3 regions of the Pseudoduganella sp. OTU4001 genome follow, and region 1 is predicted to be linked to each of the others. Evidence: riboswitches for the same ligand, from Rfam matches in the RefSeq annotation. Region 1 holds a riboswitch; each other region holds the start of a gene.
What was found. A riboswitch is a leader RNA that binds a small molecule or an ion and turns the genes downstream of it on or off. The one in region 1 is predicted to bind cobalamin.

Region 1 (5,221 bases):
GCAATCAGGGAGATCAGGGACTGGAAGATCGCGGCCAGGTCGAAGGTCCAGCGGCGCGTGGCGCTGCCATCCTTCTTGATGGTGCGGCTGTCATCGAGCTTGCTCACGTCGAGCATATGCTTGCCTTCGGGGTCGATGCGCGCCGATACCGCCTTCACCGGCTTGGTCCATTCAAAGGTATGCCAGCGCTGTTCGCCGCCCCACTGCACGGTTTCCTTGCTGCCGTCGGCAAAGGTCACCACCAGCGATTGCGGCACGTCGGCGCCACGGCGGCGCACCGTCACCTTGGTCAGGAAGGGGAAAGGACCGGTGCCGGGCTTGGCGTCCGGATGCGCTTTTTCCCAGGCCTCGCGCAGCTTGTCGGCCTGCTTGCCTGCATCTTCCTCGCTCAGTTCGACGCGCTTGCCCTTGTCCATATGCATGCCAGGCAGCGGCAGCACTTCTTCGCTGGTGAAGGTGGAAATGCGGTCGTCCACGCGCGTGGTGGCGTACACCTGCTGCGCGAACACGGTTTCCACCAGCTTGCGCTGGCCGCTCACTTCCGCCAGCACTTCGCGGAAGTCGGCCACGCTTGGGTGGCGGAATTTCCAGCGGCGGTAGTATTCCTTGAAGGCGCGCTCGATGGTTTCCTTGCCCAGCTGCGCTTCCAGGTCGTGCATGGTGATCGCGGTGCGCGAATACACTGGGCCGATGCCCTGCAGGCGGGTGTAGGCGTTCTGGCCCAGCGGGTCGGACGGCTCGTCGCGCGGCACGCCCTGGCGTTCGAACTCGAAGTTGTCGATGCGCGGCGCGAAGCCGATGGAGCGCAGGAACGGCGTGGTCAGGTGCACCTTGCGGCCGGTATCGCGCAGCATGCGGTGGTTCCAGTACTCGTTCAGGCCTTCATCGAGGAAGGGCTCTTCGAACTCGTTGCTGGCCAGGATGCCATAGAAGTAGCCGTGGCCGAATTCGTGGATGGTCACGAAGTCCAGCGCAGCATGCGCCACCGTATCGGCTTTCAGGTCGGGATAGCTGTCGGCGGTGAAGAAGGTCGGGTACTCCATGCCGCCCGCTTCGCCCGCATTATGCGGCGGGATCACTACGGTCAGCGTCTTGTATGGGTAAGGGCCGAGCGTGCGCGAGAAGTATTCCAGCGAGTCCTTGGCCGCCTTCATGGCCGGCGCCGCGTTGGAGGCGAATTCGGGCGGGAACAGCACGCTCACCTTCACTTGCGGGCTGCCCGGGCCGGTCCAGGTATCGGTCAGCGGCTTGGCGGTGCGCTTGTCGGCGGTCCAGGCGAAATCGTGCACGTCGCCCTGCACGAAGTGGTGGGTCAGCTTGCCGTCCTTTTCGGCCGGCGTGCCTTGCAGCTCGCCGGTGGCGCCCACGGTGTATTCCTTGGGCACGGTCAGCTTCACGTCGTAGCTGCCAAAGTCGGCGTAGAACTCCGACTGGGCGTGGAATTCATGCGCGTTCCAGCGCACGCTGGTGGCGCCGCGTTCGCCCGGCAGCTCCAGCACGGCGATCTTCGGGAACCATTGCGCCACCAGGTGGAAGCTGTCGAAGTAGCCGGTGCGCGCCATCACGCGCGGCAGCTGGTCGAAGAAGCTGATATCGAGCGTGGTGCTGGCGCCCGGCGCCACCGCTTGCGGCAGGTCCATGCGCACCACGGTCTGGTCGGTGGCAGGGCCGCCGTCCGGCTGCACGAAAGTCCACGCTACCTTGGCGCCGTTCTGCTGCACGCTGCGCAGTTCGATGTAGCCCCATTCGCCATCCTTGCTCAGGGCATCGTTGCGGATGCCGCCGCCGTTCAGGCGCTGCTCGGTGTGGAAGGTGCTGTTGGCGTTCTGGAAGGCGTTCAGGTACAGGTGCATGTAAACGCTGCGCACCGGCTGGTCGCTGCGGTTGCGCCAGGTCAGCTGCTGGCGGCCGTCGATGGTGTGCTTGACCGGATCCAGCGTGGCCTCGATTTTGTAGTCCACCACGCGGTCGGACAAGGTGGCTTCCTGGCCGGTGCGAATGCCGCCCCAGGCATTGGCGGCGCTAGGCTGGCTCACGGCGGCTGCCTTGGGCGCCGCCAGCGGGATGCCGTTGCCCGGCTCCGGATTGGTGCCGGGGATGCCGCCTTCGGCCAATAGTCCGGCGGAAACCGCTGCGCCGCCCAGCAGGACGGCGGCGGCCAATAAACGTGCGATGCGCATAGGTCTCCATTAAATTTTATGCAACGCGAAAATATAGCCTGACAGTCGGTTGCTTGCCAATCTTTTATGCCAACTTTAACCAGCGTATAATGACGCCGCCTTGGTGCCCGCGTCCTGTTCATGGACGCAGTTAAACGGGAAACGCAATGTGCTGCCCCCGCAACGGTACGCAAGCGCCGTCATGAACGACGGCAGGCCGCGCCTGAAACCACTATGCATGCATAGGAAGGTGGCCCGGTCAGTCTTGCCAGCCCGGATACCGGCCAGGGAGGTGGAAGCGCGCCCGAGCAGGGCGCGACTTCTGTGGATTCCGGCTGCGGGGACGCAGGCGGATACTTTTTCTATTCGCTTGTCATGACCATCTTCTCCTCGCGCTGCGCCCTGGCTGCAGCAGTCGCCCTGTGCTTTGCCGCACCGGCCGTCGCCCAGAATTCCCAGACCATCGTCATCTCCGGTTCCCGTTTCGCCAGCGATCCTTCGCTGCTGCCGATCGGCGCCACCACCATCACTGCCGCGGAAATCCGCCGCGCCGGCGTTACCGACGTCAACCAGGCGATCCGCAAGATCGGCGGCGTGTACGGCCGCCAAAGCCTGACCGGCAGCCCGGACTTCCCGCTCGACCTGCGCGGCTTCGGCAGCAGCAGCGACCAGAACGTGGTGATCGTACTGGACGGCGTGCGCATGAACGAGAACGAGCTGTCCAGCGCCACCCTGTCCACCATCCCGATCGATATGGTGGAGCGCATCGACATCATGCGCGGCGGCGCCAGCGTGCTGTATGGCGAAGGCGCAACCGGCGGCGTGATCAGCATCGTCACCAAGCGCCCGCAAGCCGGCGCGCGCGGCGGCAATGTATTCGCTGAACTGGGCCAGTTCGACAGCTCCGACCTGCGCCTGAGCGGCGTGCAGGGCTTCGACGGCTTCGCCATCGACGCTTCCGTCGGCCAGCAGCGCACCGACAACTACCGCGACAACAATGAGTTCAAGCAGAAGCAGTTCAATGGCGGCGTGCAGTTCCAAGGCGCCTTCGGCCGCTTGTCCCTGCGTGCCGACATCGCGCGCCAGGACCAGCGTTTCGCCGGCAGCCTGACCGAAGACCTGTTCAAGGCCAACCCGCGCCAGACCAAGACCCCGAACGACTTCGGCAAGATGGACAGCGACCGCTACACCGCCGCCTGGGAGAATAAGGTCGGCGCCTTCGACCTGGCCGCCGAACTGGCGCATCGCAAGAAGGACGTGGCAGCCGCCTACTTCGCGTCGTGGGGCGCGTCGCGCTCGTCCTACGACAGCGAGCAGACCCAGTTCTCGCCGCGCGTACGCCATCTGGCGCAGTTCGACGGCATGCTGAACGAGCTGGTGACCGGCTTCGATTTCGGCCGCTGGAACCGCGTGACCACGGCTGACTACTCGGCGGCGGAAGCGACCCAGCGCAGCAAGGCGTTCTACGTGCGCGACGAGCTGAAATTCGCCGGCGCCCAGCAAGCGCGCCTGGCAGCCGGTGTGCGCCGCGAACTGTTCGAGAAAGACTCCTTCGATCCGATGCCGTTCACCTCTGCCACCTACAGCATCAAGCAGGCCCAGAACGCGTGGGAGCTGCAGGGCAGCGTGCTGGCCGCGCCAGGCCTGACCGCCTGGGCCAAGGCCGGCCACAGCTTCCGCGTCGCCACCTCGGACGAGAATGCGTTCACCCCGCAGGCCAACAAGCCGCTGGAGACGCAGGTTTCGCACGACGCCGAGATCGGCCTCGGCTACGCGCAAGGCGCCGCCAAGCTTGATGCACGCATCTTCCGCCACAACCTGGACAACGAGATCTACTACAACCCGGTGGCGGGCATGTTCGGCGCCAACACCAACCTCGACCCGACCCAGCGCAAGGGCTTCGAGCTGGATGGCAGCTACCGCTTCGCGCCGGCCTGGCAAGTGCTGGGCCATTACCAGCGCGTGCAGGCCAAGTTCCGTTCCGGCCAGTATGCCGGCCGCGAGCTGGCGCTGGTGCCGAGCCACATCGTGACCGCGCGCCTGGCCTGGCTGCCGGGCGACGGCCAGAGCGCCGACATCGGCGTGCAGCGCGTCGCCGAACAGCGTTACGGCGACGACTTCTTCAACAGCTGCAATGCGCGCATCCCGGCCTACACCACGGTCGACGGCCGCTATGCCCGCAAGTTCGGCCAATGGGAACTGGCGCTGAGCGCGCTCAACCTGTTCGATAAGGACCACTACAGCCAGGCCTTCGGTTGCCGTTCGGGCATTTACCCGGACAGCGGCCGCCAGCTGAAAGTGTCCGCGCGCTACGACTTCTAAGCGCTTAAAGCAGGCTTAAATCAGCCCCGTGGAGGCCAATTTGGCTCGCGGGGCTGATCACGGGACGCAAAAAATGGTAATCTCGCGGCGTTTACTATTCACCTGTAAGGACCACCATGCGTCTCCTGCGCCTTCTGATTGCCTCCGCCGCCCTGATGTTCACTGCCGCCGGCGCCTCCGCCGCCGAGCCGAAAGAGGGCGTTGACTGGAAATCCCTCGACACCCCTGTGCGCACCGAAGCGCCAGGCAAGAAAGTTGAAGTTGTCGAGTTCTTCATGTACACCTGCCCGCACTGCTTCGCGCTGGAGCCGCGCATTAGCGCCTGGGTCAAGCAGAACGCCGACAAGATCCATTTCCGCCGCATCCACTTTGCCCGCAGCGAAAAAGACCCGCTGGCGCGCGCCCACGTGACCCTGGAATCGATGGGCATGCCGGAAGTGGCAAGCCAGAAGATCTTCAACGCCATCCACGTTGAGCACAAGCGCCTGATGCGCGAAGAAGACGTGACTGCCGTTGTGGTGAGCGCCGGCGTCGACAGGGCCAAGTACGAAAGCGTCTATAAATCCTTCGGCGTCGAGTCTAAAATGAAGCGTATGGCCAATATCATCGGCCAGTACAAAGGTGTGGACAGCGCCCCGACCCTGGTGATCGATGGCCGCTACATTACTTCGCCGTCGATGGCAGGCCGTCCGGGCCAGCCGGAAATGCAATCCCATGTAGCGGCGCTGGCCGTGGCGGAT
Region 2 (5,221 bases), on a different contig from region 1:
GCAGGGTGCTGTCGCCATCCGTGCGCGACATCAGGACTTCAGCGGCGCCGCTGATGACGGCCAGCGGTGTACGCAACTCGTGGCTCACATCGCCCGTAAAGAAGCGTTCGCGGTCAAGGAATTGCTTCAGCTCCGCGGTGCGGCCGGCAAATGCGCGCGCCAGCAAGCCCAGTTCATCGCCGCGTTCAAGGCAGGGTAACTCGGCGCGCCGCTCCCCGACGCCCTGCGACAAGTCGAGAATCGGCGAAACGACGCTATTGGCCAGGTAGCGCGCCAGCATCAGTGAGCCGAAAATAAAAGCCAGCAGGAAGGCGGCAAACATCGAGTAAACCACCGCCTCGATCTTGTCATATTCGCTGTCATGGTCCACCACGACAAAATCGCCATGTTCGTCGCGGCTCGCCAGGACATGCAGGTCAACCCCGTCGACGCTGATTTCCTGCACTCCCTGCGGCAATCCGCGCAGGGAGCGCGGAATATCGGCGCCATGGTGGAACGTGAGTCCGGCCGGCATCAGCACCGACAAACCGCCGCTGTGGCGTGGGGCGGCCCAGCGTGCAACTTCCAGCAGGCGTTCATCGACCAGCTTCTCTTCGATCCCCTCCACCGCCAGCGCCGCCACCACCGCAAAGACGAGCGCTACGAAAAAGGCGAAAGCCATGTATGCGGCGACGATGCGCCGGCGCAGCGATTCAGTTTTCTTCATCCGAATTTACCAGCTTGTAGCCGATGCCCGGAATAGTGCGCAGCATGGCAAATGGATAGGGCTTGTCGAGGGCCTGGCGCAGCGCGTGGATATGCGTGCGCAGGGCGTCGCTGTCGGGCCGCTCATCGCCCCATACCTCGTGCTCCAGCGTATCGCGGGTAACCACGCGCGGCGCGTCCTTCATCAGGCTTTTGAGGATGGTGTAGCCGGTGCGGGTCAGCGCCAGCGGCCGCCCCGCGCGGCGCACCTCGTAATTGACGGTATCGAAGGTGAGGTCGCCAAATTGCAGCACCTGTGTGCTGGCTGGCGCACCGCGCGCACGCCGCACCAGGGCGCGCAGGCGGATTTCCAGCTCCACCAGGGAGAACGGCTTGACCAGGTAGTCGTCGGCCCCGCTCTCGAAGCCAGCCACCTTGTCTTCCACCGTATCGCGCGCGGTCAGCATCAGGACCGGTATGGCCTTGCCCAGCTCCCCGCGCAGCTTGCGGCACAGCTCCATGCCATTCAGGCCGGGCAGCATCACATCCAGCACGACCGCGTCATATTCATGCTCCGCGGCCAGCGCCAGCCCGCCATAACCATTGGCCGCGCTATCCAGCACATACCCCTTCGGCTCCAGGAAGCCGTACAGGTTGGCGACAATATCCTTATTGTCTTCGATGATAAGTATCCGCATCAGGGCATTATAATTCCGCGATGACTATCCCACACATCACCCCTCTCAAGGACGAATCCCTCGCGGCCGACCTGGACCGCGCCATCAACAACAAGACCAAGCCGCTGGGCAGCCTGGGCACTCTGGAAGCCCTGGCGCACAAGGTCGGCATGATCCAGCAAAGCGTCAGCCCCGAGCTGCGCGAGCCGGCCATCCTGGTATTCGCAGGCGACCATGGCGTGGTGGCAGAGGGCATTTCCGCCTTCCCGCAGGACGTGACCTGGCAGATGGTTGAGAATTTCCTGGCCGGCGGCGCTGCGATCAATGTGTTCGCGCGCCAGAATGGCTGCACGCTGAAAGTGGTCGACGCGGGCGTCAAACATGATTTCGGCCAGCGCGAAGGCCTGGTCAACCGTAAAATCGCCCACGGCACCGCCAATTTCGCCCAGCAGCCGGCCATGTCGGTGCAGCAGTGCATGGAGGCGATCGAGTGCGGCATGGACCTGGTGGCGGAGCTGCCGGGCAATGTACTGGGCTTCGGCGAAATGGGCATCGGCAACACCACCGCAGCGGCGGCCCTGATGCACCGCTTGACCGGCATCCCGGTGGCAGACTGCGTGGGCGCCGGCACCGGACTGACCTCCGAAGGCGTGGCGCACAAGCAGCGCGTGATCGAGGCGGCCATGGCCCTGCATGCGGACGCCCAGGGCGGCCTGCAGGCGCTGGCCACCTTCGGCGGCCTGGAAATCGCCATGATGACAGGCGCCATGCTGAAGGCGGCGGAACGCCGCATGGTGCTGCTGATCGACGGATTTATCGTTACCAGCGCCCTGCTGGTGGCGGCACGCGTGCAGCCGGCAGTCCTGGACTACTGCGTGTTCGCGCACTGCTCCGACGAGAACGGCCACCAACGCATGCTGGACTTCCTGGGCGCCCGTCCGCTGCTGAACCTGGGCCTGCGCCTGGGCGAAGGCACCGGCGCCGCGCTGGCCGTGCCGCTGCTGCATGCCGCCGTCAATTTCCTGAACCAGATGGCCACTTTCGAGTCGGCCCAGGTCAGCGAGAAGTCCGAGTAAGCGCCGATGCAGCAGCTGCGCCTCTTCTTCATCGCGCTGCAATTTTTCACGCGCCTGCCCATCCCGCGCTGGGTGGGCTTTGAGCCGGCGTGGCTGCACCACGCCTCGCGCTACTTCCCGGCTGTCGGCCTGGTGGTGGCGACCATTGCCGGTGCGGTGTATGCCGCCGCTGCGCTGGTGCTGCCGCCGGCGGTGGCCGTCCTGCTGTCCACTGCCGCCGGCATCTATGCCACCGGCGCTTTCCACGAAGACGGCTTTGCCGACACCTGTGACGGACTGGGTGGCGGCCACACGCGCGAACGCGTGCTGGAAATTATGAAGGATTCGCGCATCGGGGCCTATGGCGCCATCGGCATCGTCCTGATGCTGGCGACCAAGATCGCGGCGCTGGCCAGCCTGCCGCTGCTGGCCGCCCTGGGCGCGCTGCTGGCGGCGCACCCGCTATCGCGCCTGATGGCCTGCTCCCTGATCTGGCGCATGGAATACGCGCGCGCCGAAGGCAAGGCCAAACCGCTGGCGCAGGAAATGCGCAGCGGGGAATTCGCCATCGCTGCACTGACGGCCGCACTGCCCGCCGGCGCGGTCGTGGCGCTGGGCTGGCTGCCGCCGGCCGCGCTGGCGACGGGCCTGGGCGGCATGCTGCTGGCAACGCTCTGGTTTGCGCGCAAATTCCAGCAGCGGCTGGGCGGCTACACCGGCGACTGCCTGGGCGCCGTGCAGCAGCTCTCCGAAGCCGTGTTCTACCTCGGCGTACTGGCCTGCGTGTGGAACTGATCCTCATCCGCCATCCCATACCAGATGTCGCGCCAGGTGTTTGCTACGGCCGCAGCGACATCCCCGCCGCTGCCGCCGCACTGGCCGCGGGCCATGCCGCCCTGGCGCCGCAACTGGCCGACGCCCTCGCCCGGGACGCCCGCCTGTATTCCAGCCCACTGCAACGCTGCACCGCCCTGGCCTGCCTGCTGGGCGCCCCCGCGCTGGACGCCCGCCTGGCCGAGATGGATTTCGGCGCGTGGGAAATGCGCGCCTGGGACGACATCCCGTGCGCGGAAGTCGATGCCTGGGCCGCCGACTTGCTGGATTACCGCCCCGGCGGCGGTGAAACGGTGCGCGAAGTGGCGGCGCGCGTGCAATCCTTCCTCGACGAGCTGCAACACGATGCGGTCATCGTGTGCCATGCCGGCACCATGCGCCTGATGGCCGCGATGGCGGCCGGCGAACCCCTGCTGCACGCGGCGCAAAAGCCAAACCAGATCAAGTATTGCTCGACCCTGCGCTTGTCCTGGCCCGCCAAGTCCGTATAATGGTGGGGTTTTGGTGCTCGCATTCGAATTCTCGAAAGCAGTTAAACGGGAAACACGGTGTTGTCTTTGACAGCTAACGTGTGCTGCCCCCGCAACGGTAAGCAAGTGCCGCCCTGATGGTGCGGCAGCGGTCTCACAGCCACTGTGCGAAAGCATGGGAAGGCCAGGCCGCCAGACTTGCCAGCCCGGATACCGGCCAGACCAGGTGGGAACGCGCCTTGCGCCCGTTCCCGTTCTTGCCGGCTTACGGGGACGTGGGCCGGCGGCTCATTGAAGAAATTGACATGACATCTCCCGCCACCCGGCAAGCGGCCCTCGCGTCGCTGGCATTGGCCTTTGCCGTACCTGCCTCCGCCCTGGATTCCGTTGTCGTTACCGCCACCCGCACACCGCAGGCAGCGCAAGACATCATCAGCGATACGCTCACCATCAGCGCCGAGGAGATCGCCCGCAGCGGCGCCGGCTCCATCACGGAAGTGCTGCAGCGCCAGCGCGGCATCGAAATCACCCGCAACGGCGGCAGCGCCACCAACTCCAACGTCTACCTGCGCGGCGCCAACAGCAACCAGGTGATCGTGCTGCTGGACGGCGTGCGCATCGGCTCCGCCACCAGCGGCGCCGCCGCATGGAATGCCATCCCGCTGGGCGCGGTGGAGCGCATCGAGGTGGTGTACGGTCCCCTGAGCACCATTTACGGCGCCGACGCCATTGGCGGCGTGATCCAGATTTTCACCCGCAAAGGCCAGGGCGCTCTGGCGCTGGATGCCGCTGTGCTGGCGGGCAGCTATGGCACGCGCGCCGGCCGCGCCGGCATTTCCGGCTCGGCCGGCGCCATCAGCTACGCGCTCAGCGCTGGCAAGGAGCGCGCCGACGGCTTCTCCTCCACCCTGCCGGGCATCAGCAGCTATAACAAGGACGACGACGGCTACGACCGCAAACATGCCAGCGGCCAGCTGGCATGGCAGATCGCGCCGGGCCATGAGCTGGCAGCGCAATTCATGCATATCGACCAGGAGTCGGATTTCGACAGCGGCGCTACCGTGCGCGCCTGGAATACGCAAAAACTGGACACCATCGCCCTGTCCTCCCGCAACCGCGTGGCCCGCAACTGGAAGATGACCACCCAGGCTTCGCAATCGCGCGACAAATCCGGCAGCTTCACCGCCAGCGCCAGCCAGATCGACACCACGCAGTCCATGGTCAGCTGGCAGCACGATATTGCGCTCGGCCCGGACAGCCTGCAGCTGCTGGCCGAACACCGCAAGGAAGAAGTCGCGGCCAACACCGCCGCCCTGGTACGCGAACGCAGCACCAGTTCCTATGCCGCCAGCTACAACATGAAGCGCGGCGACCACCTGCTGGCCGCCGCCGCACGCAATGACGACAGCTCGCAATACGGCTCCAAAAGCACCGGCTCGCTGGGCTACGGCTACCGCATCGCGCCCGGCCTGCGACTGAACGCCAGCTACGGCACCAGTTT
Region 3 (5,221 bases), on a different contig from region 1:
GTGGTAGAAGGCCAGGTACTGGTGCGGCGGCGGCACGCTGGTGTTGGCGTGCAAAAGTTCTTCGTCGACTTCCCAGCCGCGCGGCGGCTGCGGGCCGATGAAGACGTTGCCGAATACCAGGCCGGGGACCAGCAGCTTGCCCTGGTCGACCATGATCTTGCCGGGCGCAGGGCCCCAGCCCTTCAGGCCTTCAATGCGGTACGCAGCCAAACGACGTTGCAAGGGCGCCAGCGCGGCACAGCTCCCAGCGCGCACGCGCCTGCCCGCGGCGGCGCCTGGCCGCGCCTGCAGGCAGCTCGCGTAGCCTTCCGCAAGCGCGGATAAGTCGCGGATGGCCGCTTCGCGCTGCGGGTGGTCGGCGCCTTCGACCAGATGCTGCAACTCCTTGATCACGACTTCCGCCTGTTTGCGCCCCAGCGCCCACTCGCCTGCGGCTTCAGCCTGCAGCACGTCGGCATGCAAGCGCCCCAGCAGCCCGCTGGTCATCTCCCCCTGCACGCGCGGCGACAGCGTAGCGAACCAGCGCGCATAATCTGCGGCGCTCACGCTGTTCACCGATCCGGCCAGCTCGCGCAAGCCGGCGCGGTCTTCCGGCAGGTTGACGCCGTGCGCCATGATCCGGTCCAGCAGCGCCTCCGGCGTGGCCGGCAGCTCGCCCACCGTGTAGCCCGCATCCTTCAACGCATGCAGCATGTCGAACAGCGAAGCCGGCACGTCCAGGTTGTCCGCACCGATGTTCTGCCGTCCCGGCGGATGGTTGTAATACACCAGCGCCACCCGCTTGTCGCGGTTGGACTTGGCGCGCAGTGACAGCCAGCGCTCGACGCGCGCTGCCAGGCGCTCCGCTTCCGCCCCCAGCACCACCGGCGGCCGGTTCTCGATGCCGGTCAGCTTGTCGCGCTGCGGCTCGCCCAGTGCGGCCACCACGATCGGCTGGCCAATGCCTTGCAGCTCCGGCAGCGCCACGCGGTACTGCACCGAATCCGGCGGCAGGCCATCCGGAGACAGGCGCCACTGCATGGCGGTGCGGTCGGACAGGCGGATCGCCTTGAACAGCGGGATATCGAGACGCTTGAACGCCTCGCTCACAGCCTCGCGGTTTTCGGCCGCGCCCACCACAAAGTCCTGCAACACCACCAGCGCCGCAGGAACTGCTGGCGCGATCAGCTCCGGCAAGCGCTCCAACGCCTCGCGCGAAGCCCCGCCCCAGCGCGGCAGCACCTGCACGCATTGCTGGCCGCTGCGCTCAATCTGGCGGCACACCGCGTCCGGCACCATGCCATCCATATTCGACAGGTCCAGCACCACCACCGTCGGACGCGCCTGCACGCCCAGCTGCGCCGCCCGGCCCCAGGCCGAGGCATCGTGCAGCTCGCGCTCGCCCATGCGCAGGCGCAGCGTTGGTTCCGGCAGCGGCGCCGCCAGTGCACGCACCGGGTCGAGCAGGTGCGCGAACAGGGCCGCCGTGTTATCGCGCCCGCCGGCCTGCCACACCTGGCGCGCCGCCAGCCATTGGCCGGCAACGGGCAAGGCGCGTGCCGCCTGCAACGCGGCTTCCGACGGCTGCTCGCCAGACAACTGGCGCAACGTCTCCGGCGGGAAGCCTTGCAAGCCGCCCTGGCGTCCGCGCGACATCAGGCTCAGCGTGGCTTCGCCGTTAAAAGCCAGCACTGTCGCCGAAGCCCGCGCATGGCGTGCCAAGGCCTGCTTCAAGCGCCGCGCCGGGTCGCCGAACAGCGACACCGCGAGGATGCTGTCCGCCTGCGCCAGCCACTGGGCGGCCTGCTTGTCGTCCGCCGCCATCCATTGCGCGGGCGTGCGCAGGATGATGCGGTCATGGGGATGGCTGGCCAGATGGCGATGGGCAGCCGCGATTGCCGTCGGTGCGGCACGTTCGGTCACGATGGCGAACAGCGTGGCAGCGTTAAGCGGCGCACAGGCGAACGCACATAGCAGGACCAAAATGATCCGAGCAAAATTTAAGGTAAGCACAGAGATTCCGAGCACGCAAAACCACACCCTGGGTCTTGCACAATCAAGCGTGACTGGCCGGTCTTCTGGCTTGCCTTCATCCTCCGCTGGCCTGGCCTTCCCGTGCTATGCACAGTGGCGTTGGTCAGCTTCGTCTGGCTTACAGCAGCAGGGGCTGCGCCGGACTGGCGTGAGATGGCTATCTCGCGCGTCACCGGCTTCCCGTTTCACCACCTTACAGACTTGCAAAGTGGCACCAATCACGAACTGCTGGGATTTTAGCAACAAATGTTGTTGCACGGATGGGAAATCCAGAAATTAGTGGCAAATCCGCTGCTGAAGGTATTTACTGGTAAATGCGCGTCAACGAACGCGTCTGGGAGAGACAAAATGCATAATAAGACAACTTTGCAAGTCCTGGCCGCCGCCTCGGGACTTGGGGACGAGCGTATCCAGGAACTCTGGGAAGGTGCGGATATGTATGCCCGGGCACAGGCTGGCGACCCCGATTCGCCGCATTTCCAGCGGGTGCTGCACGAGCGCATGGCGGCCATGGTGGAACGCGAAGTGGCCAAGCGCCAGCCCGAACGGGATAGGGCGCCGTGGGTCATGGCTGACGCCCACCTGGGGCATATCGAAGTCTCGCTGGCGGAAGCGCTGAAAGCATTCGGCAGCCGAACGCAGCACGTCGTCCACTAAACCGACGCGCGATGAACCGCGCCCCGATCCCCTGCCGCCCACATTGCGGCGCCTGCTGCACGGCGCCCGCCATTGAAAGCGCGATCCCCGGCATGCCCGGGGGGAAGCCGGCTGGCGTGCCTTGCATCCACCTTGATGGGCAGCGGCGCTGCAAGCTGTATGGCTTGCCGGAGCGCCCGCAGGTCTGCCTCGACTTCAATGCCGACGAAATGATTTGCGGCGAATCGCGCGAACAGGCCATGCGCTGGCTGGGCTGGGCCAAGGCGTAAACCGGTAAAATAGCGCCCCATCATGAGTTTCCAATGCCGCCCTGCCTGCGGCGCCTGCTGCACGGCGCCCTCCATCACCTCCCCGATTCCCGGTATGCCGAACGGCAAACCGGCGGGCGTGCGCTGCGTGCAACTGGGCGACGATTACCGCTGCATGATCTTCGGCCGCCCCGAACGGCCCGCCTTCTGCGCCGGGCTGCAGCCGTCGGCCGAAATGTGCGGCGAAACGCGCGAGCAGGCCATGCACTGGCTGGGCGATCTCGAAGCGCTCACCCGTCCCGGAAATTGAAGATCCGGCGCGTTCTTGCCTGGCTCTTGCTGGCCAGCGGCGCGGCAGGTTTCGTAACGACGGCGCAGTGGTCATGGATGGCCGCCATGGGCATTGGCTCCGGCTTCCTTTTGCTGCGTGGGATGACGGTCGGCCTGTGGGGAGGCCTGCTCTATTCCGCGCTGCAGTCATTGCGCTATTTTCCCTACGCCGGCAGCGGAGCGTTTGGCAGCAAGTGGGCCTTGAGCCTGGCTGTCGTGATGCACGTGCCGGACGGCGTGCTCGTGGTGAACCTGCTGGCAGTGGCCATGGGGCTGGCATGTGCGGGCCTCCTGCTAGAATGTTCAACTATGAACAAAACCATCGGTCAGCGCCATCGTCTCTCCACCCGCCTTGCATTTTTGACCGCCGGCCTGGCAATGTCCGCCTGGGCGCCGCTGGTGCCCTATGCGAGGGAGCGCCTGGCGCTGGCTGAAGGGCCGCTTGGACTGTTGCTGCTTTGTCTGGGCGCCGGCTCGCTGCTGGCTATGCCGCTGACCGGTGCGCTGGCGGCGCGTTTCGGCTGCCGCGCTGTGGTGCTGTGGTCGGCCCTGGTGGTTTGCCTGGCCCTGCCCGGCCTGGCGCTCGCGCCCACACCGCTGCTGCTTGGCCTGGTGCTGTTCATCTTCGGTGCCTCCCTCGGCACCATGGACGTGGCCATGAATGTGCAGGCGGTGATGGTCGAAAAAGCCAGCGGCGGCGCCCTGATGTCCGGCTTCCACGGCATGTTCAGCCTGGGCGGCTTTGCCGGCGCCGGCGGCATGGCGCTGCTGCTGTGGCTTGGCAGCGGCCCTCTGGCCGCCTGCCTGGCCATTGTGGCCCTGGTGGCCGTGCTGCTGTGGCGCGCCAGCCCCGACCTGCTGCACGAGCCGGAGGCGCGCGAGGGCAACTCTCCCGCCTTCGCCGTGCCGCACGGCGCCGTGGTCTTCATCGGCGCCCTGTGCTTCATCGTGTTCCTGGCCGAAGGCGCCATGCTGGACTGGAGCGCCGTATTCCTGACCGCCGAACGCGGGCTGGAGGAAGGCCGCGCCGGCCTGGGTTATGCCGCCTTCGCCGTCGCCATGACCGTCGGCCGCCTGACCGGCGACCGCGTGGTGGGCCGCTTCGGCGGCCGTCCGGTGCTGCTGGCGGGCGGCCTGTGCGCAGCGGCGGGCTTCTTTACCGCGGTGGCTTCGCCATCCCCGGCCCTGGCGCTGGCCGGCTTTGTGCTGGTCGGCCTGGGCGCCTCGAATATCGTGCCGATCCTGTTCACCGCCGCCGGCAACCAGCGCGCCATGCCGGCCAGCCTGGCGATTGCCGCCATTACCACCATCGGCTATGCCGGCATCCTGGCCGGCCCGGCCCTGATCGGCTTTGTGGCCCACCTTTCCAGCCTGGAGCTGGCCTTCAGCGCGCTGGGCGGCGCCCTGCTGCTGGTAGCCGCCAGCGCACGCCTGGTCCGCGTGCACTCGTGACATAGCGCAAACCACGCCCGTGCAAGGGGCGCTATGGTAAGCTTCGTGCCCGCGCGGCATCCCGCTTGCGCCCGCCACCGATCACAGTTAACAAAATCACAATGGATATCGTTCTCGCGCTGAAGGCTCTGATCATGGGGCTGGTCGAAGGCTTTACTGAATTCCTGCCGATTTCGTCCACCGGCCACCTGGTACTGGCGGGCAGCCTGTTGAATTTCACCGGCGAGAAAGCCAAAGTGTTCGAGATCGCCATCCAGGGCGGCGCCATGGTCGCCGTGATCTGGGAATACCACCGCAAGATCGGCGAAGTCCTGTTCGGCATGTTCCGCAACGAGCGTGCGCGCCGCTTCGCCATGAATGTGGTGGTCGGCTTCATCCCGGCGGCCGCGCTGGGCTTCCTGTTCAACAAAAAGATCAAGGCGGCGCTGTTTGCGCCGCTGCCGGTGGCGCTGGCCTTCATCGCCGGCGGCCTGGTCATCCTGTGGGTGGAACGCCGCGCCCGCAATAATCCGGTGGCAGTA

Region 2: linked by a shared signal. The riboswitch ahead of AAHE99_RS25365 (TonB-dependent receptor domain-containing protein) and the one ahead of AAHE99_RS24915 (TonB-dependent receptor) in region 1 are both predicted to bind cobalamin.
Region 3: linked by a shared signal. The riboswitch ahead of AAHE99_RS19520 (cobaltochelatase subunit CobN) and the one ahead of AAHE99_RS24915 (TonB-dependent receptor) in region 1 are both predicted to bind cobalamin.

Annotation. Positions count from the first base shown of each region.
Region 1 covers NZ_JASATG010000046.1:1,644-6,864, forward strand. The annotation lists gene AAHE99_RS24910 (M1 family metallopeptidase) at 1-2,180, opposite strand, end outside; cobalamin riboswitch at 2,265-2,462, shown strand; gene AAHE99_RS24915 (TonB-dependent receptor) at 2,535-4,481, shown strand; gene AAHE99_RS24920 (thiol:disulfide interchange protein DsbA/DsbL) at 4,598-5,221, shown strand, end outside.
Region 2 covers NZ_JASATG010000049.1:20,168-25,388, reverse strand. The annotation lists gene AAHE99_RS25390 (sensor histidine kinase) at 1-706, opposite strand, end outside; gene AAHE99_RS25385 (response regulator transcription factor) at 693-1,382, opposite strand; gene cobT (nicotinate-nucleotide--dimethylbenzimidazole phosphoribosyltransferase) at 1,403-2,437, shown strand; gene AAHE99_RS25375 (adenosylcobinamide-GDP ribazoletransferase) at 2,444-3,211, shown strand; gene AAHE99_RS25370 (histidine phosphatase family protein) at 3,202-3,741, shown strand; cobalamin riboswitch at 3,736-3,956, shown strand; gene AAHE99_RS25365 (TonB-dependent receptor domain-containing protein) at 4,026-5,221, shown strand, end outside.
Region 3 covers NZ_JASATG010000024.1:67,765-72,985, reverse strand. The annotation lists partial or broken gene AAHE99_RS19520 (cobaltochelatase subunit CobN) at 1-1,962, opposite strand, end outside; cobalamin riboswitch at 2,031-2,247, opposite strand; gene AAHE99_RS19515 (hypothetical protein) at 2,362-2,670, shown strand; gene AAHE99_RS19510 (YkgJ family cysteine cluster protein) at 2,682-2,939, shown strand; gene AAHE99_RS19505 (YkgJ family cysteine cluster protein) at 2,962-3,228, shown strand; gene AAHE99_RS19500 (MFS transporter) at 3,225-4,700, shown strand; gene AAHE99_RS19495 (undecaprenyl-diphosphate phosphatase) at 4,802-5,221, shown strand, end outside.